DNA from 4 places in the Providencia sp. R33 genome. Region 2 is predicted to be linked to each of the others. Evidence: predicted binding sites of a transcription regulator. Region 2 holds the regulator's gene; each other region holds the start of a gene.

Region 1 (4,360 bases), 1.6 Mb from region 2:
CAACCCCATAATTAAGAGTAATAAATTCCCATCGACTAATTTAAGCATATCGCTTGATGCAATTGAACGATTCATTAATAAGAACCCTGCGGCAGTAAGGGCAATTAATTCTCTAGGAATATCGCTAATGATAAATGCGATAATAACGGCAAATGTAATAATCCCAGCCTTGGTTGTTTCCCACACATTTAATGTTTCTTGAGTTGTTGGTGCTTTAGTTTGCATTTCGTCCTTAGCAATGTACCAACGGTTGCGGTACAACCAAACTAGGACTAGCCATGTAATGGGTAACGAAATTAAAGCAGGGATTGCAGAGGCTTCTAATAAACCCACAAATGAGATGTCGAGTCCTTGAGCTGCAATCATATTCTGCGGGCTACCAATTAATGAGCCAGCTGCACCGTTATTTGCTGCGAAACAAAAGCCTAATAAAAATGGGATAGGGTTTAAACCACGGGATAAACTAATTGAAACTAACAGTGGTGTCATGGCAACAACCACGACATCATTAGTTAATAGAGCAGAAAGGATCCCGCCAACACCGATTAATACCGCTAAAAGTGCCGGAGGAGAAACCTTTAACATCGCAACACGGTTCGCTGTCCAGCTATAAAAGCCAGATACAACAAACGATGCAGATACCACCATTAAACCGAATAACATGCCAATTGTCCGATAATCAATGGCATTCCAAGCGTGCGGTGGGGTAATACTACCGATAGCCATCATGGCTAAGGCGCCAATAACAGCAGCTCCCGTTCTGTCTACTTTAAAACCGGGTAACTTACCAAAGCCCATGGCAACGTAAACCAAAAGAAAAACAATAATGGTTAAAGTCATTGTATTCACATTTTAATCAATAAATTTAAGGATAATTTATCGGTGAAAATCTTTTGAATCAAGGTTAAATATTCGTTTAATAATAATAAGTTGCAGTAAGCCCTATTCGTAATCATCGCAAAAAGACAAAAAATGCGAAATGAGATGAATTCTAAGTTCACATATACAGCTCAATATCCATTTCATTTGCGCTTTTTTGAAATAAGCCGTGAGTGAAAATTAATTACAAAACTAAATCTAACAATAGTAAAAAGGCTGATTGAGCTTTTAAGAGAGCTAAAAAATCGTGAATATGAAAATAATTCGTGATCAATATCTCTATTTTGAAAATTAAGCCAAGAATTATAGTGTGACTCAAGTCATGTTTTTTGTTTGTTTTGCTTAAAAAATCGTCTTTGTAGTAAAGCTACACTGCACATTTGTGAAGCTGATCAATATTTATGAGGGGGTGGATAGGGTGTTTGGGTGATGTTCATCACATAAAGCCCGCGTGGTACGCATCTGACAAAGGTCATGTTAGAGTGAAAGTGTCGAAAAATTCACTAACGTTATTTGGCGATAACGTTACAACCTTATCGTTCTCGTACCACGGGGTTCTATCATGGTAACATCAAATATCAAATTAAAGGTACAGAATTTTGGGCGTTTCCTCAGTAATATGGTTATGCCTAATATCGGTGCTTTCATTGCGTGGGGCTTAATTACCGCGCTCTTTATACCTACGGGCTGGTGGCCAAACGAAACATTGGCACAGCTTGTTGGCCCAATGATCACCTACTTATTACCACTACTTATTGGTTATACGGGCGGACGTCTTGTTGGCGGTGAGCGGGGGGGCATTGTTGGGGCAATCACAACGATGGGGGTGATTGTTGGTGCTGACATGCCAATGTTTATGGGCGCAATGATAGCAGGGCCATTAGGTGGCTTTGTGATTAAACGTTTTGACCGCTGGATTGATGGTAAAGTTAAAACAGGCTTTGAAATGCTCGTGAATAACTTTTCATCTGGCATTATTGGTATGCTTTTGGCGATACTCGCTTACCTTGCTATTGGTCCACTCGTTGCTGGCTTATCAAAAGTGTTGGCGGCTGGCGTAAATGTGATGGTGGAAAATAATCTACTGCCCCTTACTTCAATTTTTGTTGAGCCTGCAAAAATACTCTTTCTGAATAATGCCATTAACCACGGTATTTTCTCCCCACTAGGTATTCAGCAAGCCACTGAAACCGGCGCTTCTATTTTCTTCTTAATTGAAGCGAATCCAGGCCCAGGTTTAGGTGTGTTGCTGGCATATATGTTTTTTGGAAAAGGGAACGCTAAACAGTCAGCATCTGGTGCGGCAATAATTCACTTTTTTGGTGGGATCCACGAAATTTATTTTCCATATGTTTTAATGAATCCGCGTTTAATTCTTGCAGTTATTCTTGGTGGCATGACAGGTGTGTTTGTGATGAACCTATTTCATGCTGGTTTAGTTTCACCTGCATCCCCTGGTTCTATTTTTGCAGTTTTGCTGATGACACCAAAGTCATCTTTAGTTGGCGTTATTTTATCAGTCACAAGCGCAACCTTGGTTTCTTTCTTAGTCTCTGCCATTTTATTGAAAAGAACTCGCGTGGGTGATGATGATGAATTAGATAATGCGACGAAAAAAATGCGTGATATGAAAACGCAATCTAAATCATCAAACAAAGAAGCAACGAATAACAATTCAACGGTTAATCTTGCAAATGTGCGCAATATTATTGTTGCTTGCGATGCTGGTATGGGCTCAAGTGCAATGGGGGCCGGTGTGTTAGTGAAAAAAGTTCGTGATGCCGGGTTGGTTGATATTAATGTCAGGAATATGGCTATCAATGACCTTCCCGCGGATGTCGATATTGTTATCACACATAAAGACCTCACTGAAAGAGCTAAAACATTTGCACCTAATGCAATGCATATTTCTTTAGCAAATTTCTTAGATGGCCAAACATATAATGATTTAGTGACGAATCTGATCGCAAAAAAACATCCTAAAGCTGCAAACGATGGTCATTTAATTAAGCAAAAAATCGTTGCCGCAAATGATGAATCTTTTAATCTTGAAGATAAAGATGAGGCATTGTTTACACTGAGTGCTAAACATATCCATTTAAACTTATCGGCGAAGAATAAAGTTGAAGCAATTCAATTTGCGGGGCAAAAACTTGTCGAGGGCGGATATGTTGAGCCTGACTATATTAATGCAATGTTAGCGAGAGAAAAATTAACCTCAACTTACCTTGGCGAATCAATAGCTGTTCCCCATGGAACTATTGAAGCGAAAGACCGTGTTTTAAAAACGGGCATTGTTATTTGCCAATATCCAGACGGTGTTCAATTCGGAGATGAACCTGATGAAATCGCTCGTCTTGTTATTGGTATAGCAGCACAAAATAATGAGCATATTGCAGTGATTACACAAATTACCTCTGCACTAGATGACGATGGGGTGATAGAGAAACTGTGTAATACCCAAAGTATTCAAGAAGTGCTCGAAATTTTAGCATCACAAAGTGCAGCGTGAGGAGAATAACAATGAAAGTCATTCATTTTGGTGCAGGTAATATTGGTCGTGGTTTTATTGGTAAATTACTCGCAGATGCGAATTCACAGCTCACATTCACCGATGTTAACCAACCTTTAATCGATCAATTAGAGCATCAACAGTCATATCAGGTTCATGTTGTTGGTCAAGAAAGCCGTATTGAAAAAGTGCAACATGTGCATGCAATTAATTCTAATGATCCAAAGACAATTGAATATATTGCTACTGCGGATATGGTGACGACCGCAGTAGGCCCGCAAATTCTCGAAAAAATAGCAGGGACTTTAGCGCAAGGAATCACGTTAAGAAATAAATTAAATAACCAAAACCCACTCAATATAATTGCGTGTGAAAATATGGTAAGAGGAACAAGCCAATTAAAGCGGCATGTTCTCGCGCAATTGCCTATTGAAATACATGGATGGGTTGAACAGCATGTTGGTTTTGTTGACTCTGCTGTTGACCGTATTGTTCCTCCCATGGATGCAGCAAATGATGACCCGCTTTCGGTAACAGTAGAATCATTCAGTGAATGGATTGTCGACAAAACGCAATTTATTGGCAATATTCCGTCCATTGATGGAATGGAGCTAACGGATAATTTAATGGCATTTGTAGAACGTAAACTATTTACGTTAAATACAGGTCATGCGATTACTGCATATCTAGGTCAAATATATGGTCACCAAACAATCAGTGATGCCATTAATGATCCTAAAGTTTACGCTATTGTAAAAGCTGCGATGGAAGAAAGTGGGCAAGTTTTAATTCAACGGTATGGATTTAATGCAGACAAGCACCAGCAATATATTGAAAAAATATTAAGTCGGTTTGCTAACCCTTATTTAAAAGATGATGTCAATCGAGTAGGGCGTCAGCCTATCCGTAAACTCAGTCCAGAAGATAGGTTGATTAAACCGTTACTAGGGACGTTTGAGTACCAATTAC
Region 2 (4,360 bases):
TTTAATTGAGTAAAACGGGTTTCTTCTTTTTTTATTTCTACTTGAAGGTGGCCTAAATCATTAAGGGTTTTCTCTACACCTTTTAGTTTAGCATCTAAATTTTTAGTGTCTGGTTTTTTATCATTTAATATTTTTTGTTTTGAATTTTCATTTAATTGGAAGTTATATTCCTTGCTAATATGCATGTCTCGTAACATTGTTGCTCTATTGATATATATTTTCCCATTAAATTGATACGTTATTTTCTTCGGTTTCACCGTAATATGTGTTTTTTTATGGTGCTCTTCTATTTTTTTTGATTTTGAATTCTCTAACTCATGACTTTTTTTATTAATAATATTATTTTTATTCTGATTCTCAGTTTCTTCTGAACTATAACCTGATTCATCGGTTGTTTCTGAATAATAGCCTGAGGAATTAGAATTTAGACTCTCATTACTATTGAAAATATTTTTTTCAGATGTGATTTTTATGGTTTTTTCTTCATTTTTTTTAAGGGCGCTGAGTTGGTTATTTAATTTATTAATAACTTCATTCATAGTTTCAATGGTAGCGCTAAATGTAGTATCTCTTTTATTAGATGGAGAGGAAATACATTCATTAATTAAATTTTGGGTGGATTTGGTATATTTAAATTTATCACCTAATTTGTTAAAATCTTTACGGGATGATATCTCTTTTTCGAGCTCGTGAATTCTATTTTTTAGGTTCTTAGCTTGATTAAATTGTTCTTTATCCTTACCTGAAAATGATATAGGAGGGTTTTTTTCTTCGTTTACTGTTTCTGCATTTTGTTTGTTAGTTTTTTGTATTTCAGTCATTTCATTTTTATTATAAAACTTAACGCTGTATAAATCTTCCTTTCTAGGGTTAAGTTTGTTTTTAACTACTAAAGCTTGAATCTTCCCTGTTGATTGTACTTTTTCAATCGAATTATAAAAGAATTGTTTTATTTTATTGATACCAAAATCGTTAATTAAAAAATTTTTTCGGTCTATGTTAATTAATTCAGCATTAGAGTTGGTGGTTTTCATAGGTGTATATTCCAGTTTAATTTTTATTGGCGTATTATTTTTTATAGTGATGTTGTTTTTAACGATATTTGATGGGGAAATTAAATCATCTTCATGATAGGTATAAGGTAATAATAGTTTTTCAACAGGTGGTGAATAGGGGAGGCGATTTAGCTCGGGTTGTGCTCTTTCTTGAAACTCACAAGTCAGAGTCGCGAAGTTTATTTTCTTATAATTCTCAGAATTGAATGTCTTAATAATACTTAAATTATCAATGATTGACGGGCTTCGGAAAACAATATTTTTATTACTTGTGTTATTCGATATTCTGGCTAATTTATTGACGTTGACATCTAATTTCACAACAAATAATCTCCTAATAATGGTTAACTCCCATTATCTTAGTTTGATTATTAGTCAGAAAAATATAAAGAAACGACACTCATTAAAAATGATATATAAAACAACCGTATTTTGGGGAAATAGCGTTATACTTAGGATATAACGCTATTCAAAAAGGTGCGCCCCACCAAGGGAGTGAGGCGAAAGGTTAATTATCGTGTACCGTAAACAACAATGGTTTTACCATGCGCGGAGATTAAGTTTTGATCTTCCAGCATTTTCAAAATACGGCCGACAGTTTCACGGGAACAACCAACGATTTGGCCAATTTCCTGACGGGTGATTTTGATTTGCATCCCGTCTGGATGCGTCATGGCATCAGGTTGTTTGGCTAGATTCAGTAACGTTTGTGCAATACGACCTGTCACGTCTAAGAAGGCGAGGTTGCCCACTTTTTCTGACGTGGTTTGTAGGCGGCTTGCCATTTGCGCAGAGAGGCGCATTAAGATATCAGGGTTAACCTGAATCAATTGACGGAATTTTTTGTAAGAAATTTCAGCAACTTCGCAGGCGATTTTTGCTCTAACCCACGCAGTACGTTCTTGCCCTTCTTCAAATAATCCAAGCTCACCAATGAAATCCCCCTGATTCAGGTAGGAGAGGATCATTTCTTTGCCTTCTTCATCTTTGATTAAAACAGCCACTGAACCTTTAACTATGTAGTAAAGGGTTTCTGCTTTCTCACCCTGATGGATCAGTGTGCTCTTGGATGGATACTTATGAATATGGCAGTGTGACAAAAACCATTCAAGAGTAGGGTCTGTTTGTGGCTTGCCGAGAACCATTAGCGTTATCCTCTGTATGTTATTGCAGCCATCCGGAAAAAGCGTACCAGAAAGGCTGGCTTTAAAGTCACTAGCTTAGCATATTAATTTGTCTTATATACCCTAAATAATAGGAAGAGCAACATTGCATCAATCGCTTTTCATGGTTAGGGTAAACAAATTGATATCAACACTATAATATAATCAAATACAACGTTGAGTTTTGATCTTAATCCTATCAACTAAGTATTGTTTGTAGCATATTCAATACAGAAAGTCTTCCCTGTATCGCTTCAGCAGAATAAAGCTGATATAACATTCATTATATCTATGGAACAATGTAGCCTTTAAATCGATTTCATTTCAAGGGGAATAAAATGGAAGCAAGAGTTAAATGGGTAGAAGGACTCTCTTTTTTAGGTGAGTCAGCGTCAGGCCACCAAGTGATGATGGATGGTAACGCAGGCGATAAAGCACCAAGCCCAATGGAGATGGTGTTAATGGCAGCGGGCGGTTGTAGCGCGATTGACGTGGTATCCATCTTACAAAAAGGTCGTAATGACATTACCGACTGTGAAGTGAAATTAACCTCCGAGCGTCGCGAAGAAGCGCCACGCTATTTCGTTAAAATTCATTTGCATTTTATTGTAACAGGGAATGAATTAACGGATAAAGCCGTTGAACGTGCGGTTCAACTTTCGGCTGAAAAATATTGTTCGGTCGCGTTGATGTTAGAAAAAACTGTGGAAGTGACCCACAGCTTTGAAATAAGAAATTAAAAATAAATTTAATTATTATTAATATATTTGAATTGAAAGATGCTTATCTTAATTAATGGTAAGCATCTTGTTTAATAATCAAAAAGCAATTTAGCTATGTTTTTGACTAATTAGTTTTTCAACTATTGGTGTCATAATTAATTCCATCGCTAAGCCTAATTTCCCTCCAGGTACCACAATAGTATTCATCGCAGAGATAAAAGAGCCTGATATCATTGATAGCAGGTAGGGAAAATCGATCTGTTCAAGCCCACGAAAGCGAATAACGATAAAGCTTTCATCTTGTGAAGGAATGGCTTTCGCTGAAAATGGGTTTGAGGTATCCACAGTCGGTACGCGTTGGAAGTTAATATGAGTACGGGAAAATTGTGGTGTAATGTAGTTAATGTAGTCACCCATCGAACGTACCACTGAATCCATTACCGCTTCTCGGGAGTGCCCGCGCTCCGTAGTGTCTCTGATGAGCTTTTGTATCCACTCTAAGTTCACGATAGGCACAACACCGACAAGTAAATCAACATGTTGCGCGACATTGTGCTCAGGTGTCACTATCCCACCGTGTAAGCCCTCATAGAACAGCACATCCGTTTTTTCGGGTAACGATTCCCAAGGGGTGAATGTACCTGGTTGTAAACCATAAGGAACTGCTTCGTCATAGGTATGTAGGTATTTTCGTGATTTCCCACAGCCCGTTTTGGCGTAATCCACCAGTGTTTGCTCAAGTAGCGCAAAGTCATTGGCTTCTGGGCCAAAATAACTAATATGGCGGCCTTGTTCTCTGGCTTTGCGGATCGCCATATCCATTTCAGGGCGAGTATAACGATGGAAGCTGTCACCTTCTAGCGTGGCAGATTGGATATTTAATTGATGGAATATTTTACGGAATGCTTGGCTAGTTGAGGTTGTGCCGGCACCGCTTGAACCAGTGATGGCAATAATCGGGTGTTTTTTGGACATAGCGGACTCCCTGTGTTGCGCTTATGGCCACTATTTCAGAAACAGCGAACGAAGCGGGTTAGCGGGCTTTAGGCATGAAATTAACGGATTCATGCAATTCTGACCAGACTAGCACAATTTCGCCAGAAACTAACTGCCGTTTCACATCGTTCACTTTATCTTGCAGGCTTTTTTCTTGGGCGCCGTAGTCGGTGCCCTCGCGTAACACATAGCTTTCAATCAGATTTTCCAGTGTTTCAGGCGCAAGCTCTCGCCAAGGAATAATCATTCTTTTTCCTTATTTAAATAAGGGGTTAGCCATTGTGGAATTCGGGTTTCTAGCCACATTTTGGGCTTTCTTAATGTTCCACTCACAAAGCCCACGTGGCCACCATGCTCAGTCATTTGATATTCCACATTTTTAGGTAAATGTGATAAATCAGGGACCACTTCAGGTGCCATAAAG
Region 3 (4,360 bases), 2.0 Mb from region 2:
TAGGCATTTTGCAGGTAACTTGAATAAGGTGAGCCAGTTGCTGGGTCCGCAAGCCGTTGCCAACTATAGACAAAATCTTCTGCCGTGACAGGGGTTCCATCACTCCATTTTGCATCTTCTCTGAGTGTAAAAACCCATGTAATGTAATTATCATTTACCCAGTTTTTTGCCACACCCGGTGTCACTTTCCCATCGACATCGGTATAAACTAGGCCTTCTAACAAATTTAAAATAATATTACTTTCAGGAACCCCTTCCACTTTGTGAGGGTCTAGGGAAGCCACTTCTGAACCATTGTTAATCACAATTGATTGTACAGGTTTAACGAGATTGGCACTCATTGATGATGCCGTAAGAAATAATGACAGTGCTCCCAACCCCATTGCCGTTCTTATCATTTTTTCCCTCATGATTAGCAACCTTCATAGTGATTAATTAAATTTTTTAGCTAGCCGAACATGGCTGAATGTATCCGTCACAAACAAATAATCAAAACAATTAATTAACATTTGTTAGTTAAAAATTTCATATCAATCTTAAAATAACTTTGCAAAATAAACATTAAAACCTTTAAATTCAACGTTATATCCACACTCTCGCTGTATAGTAAATTACAACTCCCTCTCACTCATCCAAACATATCATTAACAAACACCAATTAAAATAGTGAATAAATTTACGCAGCTCACAATTCCTTACTTTTTATCCCTGATATAGCAAAAAATGCGACATTAAATTACAGATAAGACTGTTTCTATTGCTGATTGTTTATTACAAAAAAGGGGAATTTACGACATATCCTGCTGTTGGATACTTTGAAGCTGTATTGGGAAGGAAGTAATTTATCTCAATGCCGCTGCCAGCAAAAATGCATAACAGCGGCATTGGAAAGAAATGGCTTAGAGTAAACCGGGGAAGAGTGCTTTCACACCAGTGACGATAAATTCGATGCCAAGGGACATCAGTAATAACCCCATGATCCGTGTGACAACGTTGATCCCTGTTTGCCCTAAATAACGCACTAATAACGAGGCTGAGCGAAACAATAACCAACAACAAAATGCAAAGAAAATACTGGTTAGAGCTAACCCCAAGAAATTCTGCCAACCGTGCCACCTTGAGGACCAAACAATACAAGAACTTATTGCCCCCGGTCCTGCCATCAGCGGTAATGCTAAGGGCACAACACCGATACTGTCACGAACAGCAGTTTCTGTTTTTTCTTGTTTATTCTGTTTATCTTCACCTATTTTCCCACTGATCATCGACATCGCAATGGTGACAATCAATATCCCCCCTGCAATACGGAACGAATCAATAGAAATCCCAAATAATTGTAAGATTGAATCGCCAATTAATAATGAGGTACATAAAATAATAGCAACGGAAGTATTCGCAATAGTATTGGTTTTATTCCTCCCTGCATTACTTTGATAGTTAGTCATACTGATAAACACAGGTAAAATCCCCACAGGGTTTACCAATGCAAACAAACCAATAAAAAACTTAATATAGCCCGATAAATCAAGTAATGCGGCGCTCACTCATTCATTTCCTTAAATAACTCTAGTTAGAGATTTATTGATGTCTTCGTTAATTTTATCACTGATGTAGCAAATTTTCTTGAGCAAAGCACTATTTTCTATCAATGTCTCTTTTTCCCCCATTTTTTGTTAGCTTTATTTTCAATTTCGACTTATTTAACTTACTTATGTGAATATTAATTAATACCGCGCCAACACTTTTTCAAACAGAACAAAAATAGTCATGCTGAAAGGTGTCAGCTTGCGATTTTCGTGATTTAGATCACTTTATTTAATTCCTGTTTTGTTAATCTATCCTTAACTGATAGACCGAGCTATTGATAAACTATTCATCAATAATTCACGTTTTAACAAGGTTTTTAAGCCAATAGGCGATGATGAGCTGCGTTATTATTAATATTATCTATACTTTCTTTTTTAGGCGGTCTTTTTTCAACCTATTTATAGATACATTGCTCATTGGCTTAAAAAGTTTAACATTTATCAGGAGTAATCTATATGTCCGTAACTAACGTTACCGAACTCAATGAACTCGTTGCTCGTGTCAAAAAAGCTCAACGCGAATTCGCTAGTTTTTCGCAAGAAAAAGTAGATGAAATATTCCGTGCTGCTGCCCTTGCTGCCGCTGATGCGCGTATCCCTCTAGCAAAACTCGCTGTAGAAGAGTCTGGAATGGGTATTATTGAAGATAAAGTGATCAAAAACCACTTTGCTTCAGAATATATCTATAATGCATATAAAGACGAAAAGACCTGCGGTGTACTTTCTGAAGACCCAACATTCGGCACAATTACAATCGCAGAACCTATTGGGATTATCTGCGGTATTGTCCCAACCACGAACCCAACATCAACAGCGATATTTAAATCCCTGATCAGCTTAAAAACCCGTAATGCCATTATCTTTTCTCCACATCCTCGTGCAAAAGTAGCAACTAACCGCGCAGCTGAAATTGTGCTTAATGCCGCTATCGCAGCAGGTGCACCAAAAGATATTATTGGTTGGATTGACTCACCATCCGTTGAGTTGTCCAACGCATTAATGCATCACCCTGATGTTAACCTGATCTTAGCGACAGGTGGCCCAGGCATGGTGAAAGCCGCATACAGCTCAGGTAAACCTGCTATTGGTGTCGGTGCGGGTAATACCCCTGTTGTTATTGATGAAACTGCAGATATTAAACGCGCTGTGGCCTCTATTTTAATGTCCAAAACCTTTGATAACGGCGTTATCTGTGCATCTGAGCAGTCTGTTGTTGTTGTTGATGAAATCTATAACCAAGTACGCGAACGTTTTGCAAATCATGGTGGTTACTTACTGCAAGGTAAAGAGCTCAAAGCTGTTCAAGATATCATATTGAAAAATGGTAACCTGAATGCGGCTATCGTCGGCCAACCTGCTTATAAAATCGCTGAAATGGCTGGCATCACTGTACCAGTGAATACAAAAATTTTAATTGGTGAAGTGAAACTGATTGATGAATCAGAACCTTTTGCCCATGAAAAATTGTCTCCACTGTTAGCGATGTACCGTGGCAAAAACTTTGAAGATGCGGTGTCAAAAGCGGAACAATTGGTTGAGATGGGCGGTATTGGTCATACATCTTGTTTATATACAGACCAAGATAACGAACATGAACGTGTGAATTATTTCGGCCAAAAAATGAAAACAGCTCGTATACTGATCAACACCCCTGCTTCTCAAGGCGGGATTGGTGACTTGTATAACTTTAAATTAGCCCCTTCTCTCACACTCGGCTGCGGTTCTTGGGGTGGTAACTCCATCTCTGAAAACGTTGGCCCTAAACATTTGATTAACACCAAAACTGTGGCGAAGAGAGCTGAAAATATGTTGTGGCATAAACTTCCAAATTCAATCTACTTCCGCCGTGGCTGTTTACCTATTGCCCTCGAAGAGATTGCAACTGACGGCGCAAAACGTGCATTTATCGTTACCGATGGCTACTTATTTAATAATGGCTATGTGGATGAAGTGGTTAATGTTCTCAAAAAACACCATATTGAAACTGATGTTTTCTTTGAAGTTGAAGCCGACCCAACGTTAACAGTTGTTCGCAAAGGTGCGGCACAAATGCAAGCTTTCCAACCTGATGTCATTATCGCATTAGGTGGCGGTTCCCCAATGGATGCGGCGAAAATCATGTGGGTTATGTATGAGCACCCTGAAACGCATTTTGAAGAACTGGCATTACGCTTTATGGATATCCGTAAACGTATTCACCGTTTCCCTAAAATGGGCGTGAAAGCAAAATTAGTGGCTATCACAACCACATCAGGTACAGGTTCTGAAGTCACACCATTTGCAGTTGTAACCGATGATAAAACAGGGCAAAAATACCCATTAGCCGACTATGCATTAACGCCAAATATGGCAATTGTCGATGCTAACCTTGTAATGAACATGCCAAAATCATTAACTGCTTTTGGTGGTTTAGATGCGGTCACCCACGCATTAGAAGCTTATGTCTCTGTGTTAGCCAATGAGTTTACCGATGGTCAAGCATTGAAAGCACTAAGCTTATTAAAAGATTATCTGCCAGCGAGTTATCATGAAGGTGCCAAAAACCCAGTAGCACGGGAACGTGTACACAATGGTGCAACCTTAGCGGGTATTGCCTTTGCTAACGCTTTCTTGGGTGTATGTCACTCAATGGCACACAAACTTGGCTCTGAGTTCCATATTCCTCACGGTCTTGCGAATGCGCTATTAATTTGCAACGTTATTCGTTTCAATGCGAACGATAACCCAACCAAACAGACTGCATTCAGTCAATACGACCGCCCTCATGCACGTCG
Region 4 (4,360 bases), 1.6 Mb from region 2:
CTCATGGTCTTTTTTTATATTTACTTTGTACTCTTTTAATTTTTTTAACGCTATAAACGCCATTAGGCCAGATTGATGTAATGCACCGCCATACCACTTCCTAAGCTTTCTTGCAATTTGGATATCCCGCTCTTTTCCAATAAGCACTGAACCAAAGGGTGCACCAATTCCCTTTGAAAGACAAACATTGAGTAGGTCTATGTCTTTTACATAACTTTCTGGTGAAATATTAAGTGCCTCACATGAATTTAAAACTCTTGCGCCATCAAGATATAATGAAATTCTTCTATCATCACATAATTTTCTTAATGCCTTAATTTCTTCAATAGGGAATATACTTCCTCCATACGTTCCAATACTACTTTCTATCGAGATGACCTTAGGAGTTGCATATAAATATGACCACCTTGATTTATTATTGATAGCTTCAATGATATCTTTAACCGTTAATATTCCATTATTCGTTTTAATATTATTAATAACAAGCCCGCTAAGCGCTGATGTTGGAGAAGATTCAAAATAACAAACATGATAACCTGTTTCAGTAATTACTTCATCGCCAGGATTTGCTAATACCCTAAGACCAACTTGATTGCTCATTGTTCCAGATGGCATAAATAATGCTGATTCTTTTCCAAATAACGTTGCTGCAAAACATTCTAACGCTTTAACATATTCATCTTCATTGTAACAATCATCTCCTATCTTACAGAAATCTATGTTACTTAAATCATTGGGTAACAATTTAGTTAATGTATCACTTCTGAGATCTATATAATCCATTTATTTCCCTGTTTATTACTTGACCATGGAATTATTCTAAAACACTCTTAAATTATTTATTTAATTTATCGGTTAAACACTATAGTTCAACTACTTTTAAAATAAAAAATAATAACTGTGATATACGTAATAAATATTTAATATAATATACCTCAAAGATATTAGCTTAAAACTTTGCCTTCGTGAGTACATTGGCAGTCTGTGTATTTCAGTTTTCCATCTCAGAATGTTAAGATATTTTCTTGTGATCTATAGCACATTCCTTTAGTTAATTGTATGATGAATAGATGTCAAGCTACAGGACGGATCTCATGTCATTTAAACAGGTGCTGATAACGGGATGGCAGTATTTGCGCGCTTTCGCAATACTTTACCTCTGCCTGATTGTCGGAAACCTTATCTCTACCCTACTTCCTTTTGCCATTCCCGGCAGTATTGTCGGTATGCTCATTCTGTTTGCACTACTGGCACTGCAAATTATCCCTGCTCATTGGGCGCAACCCGGATGCAGTATTTTATTGAAAAATATGACCATTCTGTTTGTGCCTATCGGTGTGGGGATCATGAATTACTATGACTTATTGAGCCAGCAACTGATCCCGATTGTGGTTTCTTGTATGGTCAGCACCTTAATAGTCATGATAGTAGTCGCTATCAGTTCCAACTATATTCACAAAGAACGCCCTGTCATCGGCGCTAAACCTGATGAAGTTCCCCTTCCCCCTGAAGAGCCAATTTCTTCGGTAATTAATAATGATAAAACTAAGGGGAACGAATAATGTTAACGCACATTTGGTGGTCATTACCGCTGACAATTGTGGTGTTTTATCTTGCTCGCAAACTGTCAGTAAAATTTAAACTGCCAATATTAAACCCATTATTAATTACCATTGCGGTGCTTATTACCATATTGGTTATCACTAATACCTCTTATGAGCATTATTTTGCGGGCAGTAAAATCCTGAATGATTTACTGCAACCTGCCGTTGTGGCATTAGCTTTCCCTCTTTACGAGCAAATGCACCAAATTCGTGCCCAATGGAAATCCCTATTTAGTATCTGCTTTGCGGGTAGTATCGTCGCGATGTTTAGCGGTGCGGCGATTGCATTTTGGCTCGGGGCAACGCCAGATATCGCCGCCTCCGTATTGCCGAAATCAGTCACGACACCCATAGCGATGGCGGTTGCTGATTCAATTGGTGGGATCCCCGCAATTAGCGCTGCTTGCGTGCTGTTTGTGGGTATTTTAGGCGCAATGTTCGGGCACAGTTTATTTGATGCCCTACGTGTTCGCACCCATGCGTCTCGCGGGCTTGCGATGGGAACGGCTTCCCACGCATTAGGTACCGCACGTTGCGCTGAAGTTAATTACATTGAGGGGGCTTATAGTTCACTCGCATTGATGACCTGTGGGGTGATCACCTCATTAAGTGCTCCATTTATATTTCCTGTCATTTTGCATCTTTTTAGCTAATCTTATTAGTTACACACCCCGTTAATATGATGAGTAAGGGAAAACGATATTCTCTTACTTATCATTGAACACTAAAAACATGAGATATATCTCTCAATTAAAGAATTTGTTTCATATGTTTCATTTGAATTAGTGATTTAAATCACATTTCATTATGTGCTTTATTGAATAGAATGAAAGCAATTAAATAGGGAGGGTAACTCATGCATTCAAGATTTAAGGCCGCTTGGGCCGAGCTTCCAGAGAAGCTACAGTCTGTACTTAGACCTATCATTGATAAATCCGATTTCGCCGGAATGCTAACGGCTGAGCAAGTACAACACATTAAAGCGCAAAGCGGTGTTAGCGACTCAGAATTAGCATTCTCACTACTCCCTTTTGCAGCGGCCTATGCCGTTACACCAATCTCCCATTTCCACGTTGGTGCAATCGCTTGCGGCGCTAGTGGTAATTTATATTTCGGCGCCAATATGGAGTTTAGCCATGTTTCGATGGGGCAAGTGATCCACGCGGAGCAATGTGCGATCACCCATTCGTGGATGAAAGGCGAAAAGCAAATTACGTCGATCACCGTGAATTACACCCCATGTGGCCATTGCCGACAATTTATGAATGAATTACGCGAAGGTGGTAAAATTATGGTGCATTTACCGGGTCGTGAGCCAGCGGTACTACACCATTATTTACCTGATTCATTTGGCCCAGCCGATTTAAACATTACGACACTATTGCTTGATTCTGTTCAGCATGGTTATAACAACCAAAGCCGTGACAGGCTGTTAAGTGCCGCTATTGAGGCTGCTAATCAATCCCATGCACCTTATAGTCAATCCCATTCAGGTATTGCTGTGCAGCTCAAAGATGGTTCACTGTTTACAGGGCGCTACGCTGAAAATGCGGCATTCAACCCAAGCTTACCACCACTACAAGCCGCGTTAATTATGATTAACCTTGCTGGTAAAGATATCCATGCCATTGAACAAGCTAAGTTGGTTGAAAAGCAAGATGCGATAGTGAAACAATGGTGTACCACTGAAAATACCTTAAGTGCACTAGGTTGCCGACAAGTGGAATTGGTTTATTTGGATTAGTTTTATACTTATTTAAAAATAACGGTTATTGCTAATAAGATGAATAGAAAGCAATAACCGTTTATTGTTGCAAGCGATCATAGTACACATTTATCTTTTATTATTATCAATTTTAAATTTCAGTTAAAACTGAAAGATGCACCAGAAGAATAACCACTATAACTAAACTCCGGTACACTTGGCATTGAAGGCATTGAGTATCTATCGTCAAATGAGCTCATTGAATTATTCATTGATGACATACTATCTCTTAAATTATCAATCATACGATCATAATATTATAATTAATCGATGGTGAATCAAATAAACCCGTTTCAGGCAACATATAATCAGGTTTTTCAAGATAGTAATCTGAAAGAGGGTTTTTATGTTCAAATTCAGTTTGCCCTCGCCAATCAGTTTGTACAGAAAATCGGTTATTATCGCCAGATGGAAAATCCCAGAATGAAAATCTGTTAGTTCCCCTATCGATTAATGGGTTACCTGTTTCATATGTTAACCCTTTAATGTAATCCATATCTACATACACTTTAGGTGAGTCAAAAAAATCATAAGTATTTTTTAAAGTAATAATTCCACTGTCATAAATGTTGTCTATATCCGCAATCCGTCGAAGCCAACGATGTATTTGAGGCTGCTTACTAGCAGGTGCATCATACATACTATCAACCATCGTATTTAAGATACCTAGACTTAATTCAGCTTCTTTTTCTGTATTCCCTACCGCTTCTAATGCTTTTTGCCAATATACTTCTCGCGTTTCTTCATCAGGGAGTACATCAAAAACAAGTTGTAAGGTCCACGCTTCCACCGGCAATCCATGTTTGTTAAAAACATTTTCATGAAATACCATTGCTTCCTCATGGTTTATATCTCCGTTTATTTCTATTTCGCCATCTTTAAATCGACTTTTGAGTGTTTCTATATAACCATAAGCCATATCCATCCTTATTCTATTAAGACTATTACTATTAATTTCCAGTTCATTTTCTTCCATTACTTCTTCTAAGTA

Evidence for each region. Region 2 encodes CRP, which controls carbon source genes, mostly activating them, when cyclic AMP is high. Its sites were predicted from a motif close to ATGTGANNNNNNTCACAT; they were not measured.
Region 1: a site for CRP is predicted at 1,304-1,321, ahead of J6836_RS04180 (PTS mannitol transporter subunit IICBA). Genes of this name have one in related genera too.
Region 3: a site for CRP is predicted at 1,795-1,812, ahead of adhE (bifunctional acetaldehyde-CoA/alcohol dehydrogenase). Genes of this name have one in related genera too.
Region 4: a site for CRP is predicted at 2,388-2,405, ahead of cdd (cytidine deaminase). Genes of this name have one in related genera too.

What each region holds. Positions count from the first base shown of each region.
Region 1 is NZ_CP072453.1:897,059-901,418, forward strand. Features, by position in the region: gene J6836_RS04175 (SLC13 family permease) at 1-840, opposite strand, end outside; gene J6836_RS04180 (PTS mannitol transporter subunit IICBA) at 1,442-3,391, shown strand; gene J6836_RS04185 (mannitol-1-phosphate 5-dehydrogenase) at 3,403-4,360, shown strand, end outside.
Region 2 is NZ_CP072453.1:4,082,435-4,086,794, forward strand. Features, by position in the region: gene J6836_RS19140 (hypothetical protein) at 1-1,376, opposite strand, end outside; gene crp (cAMP-activated global transcriptional regulator CRP) at 1,568-2,200, opposite strand; gene J6836_RS19150 (OsmC family protein) at 2,557-2,958, shown strand; gene J6836_RS19155 (phosphoribulokinase) at 3,049-3,915, opposite strand; gene J6836_RS19160 (YheU family protein) at 3,974-4,183, opposite strand; gene J6836_RS19165 (hydrolase) at 4,180-4,360, opposite strand, start outside.
Region 3 is NZ_CP072453.1:1,325,754-1,330,113, reverse strand. Features, by position in the region: gene J6836_RS06200 (ABC transporter substrate-binding protein) at 1-398, opposite strand, end outside; gene J6836_RS06195 (YchE family NAAT transporter) at 900-1,544, opposite strand; gene adhE (bifunctional acetaldehyde-CoA/alcohol dehydrogenase) at 2,043-4,360, shown strand, end outside.
Region 4 is NZ_CP072453.1:2,459,759-2,464,118, forward strand. Features, by position in the region: gene J6836_RS11570 (threonine aldolase family protein) at 1-783, opposite strand, end outside; gene J6836_RS11575 (CidA/LrgA family protein) at 1,095-1,562, shown strand; gene J6836_RS11580 (CidB/LrgB family autolysis modulator) at 1,562-2,257, shown strand; gene cdd (cytidine deaminase) at 2,461-3,348, shown strand; gene J6836_RS11590 (serine protease) at 3,611-4,360, opposite strand, start outside.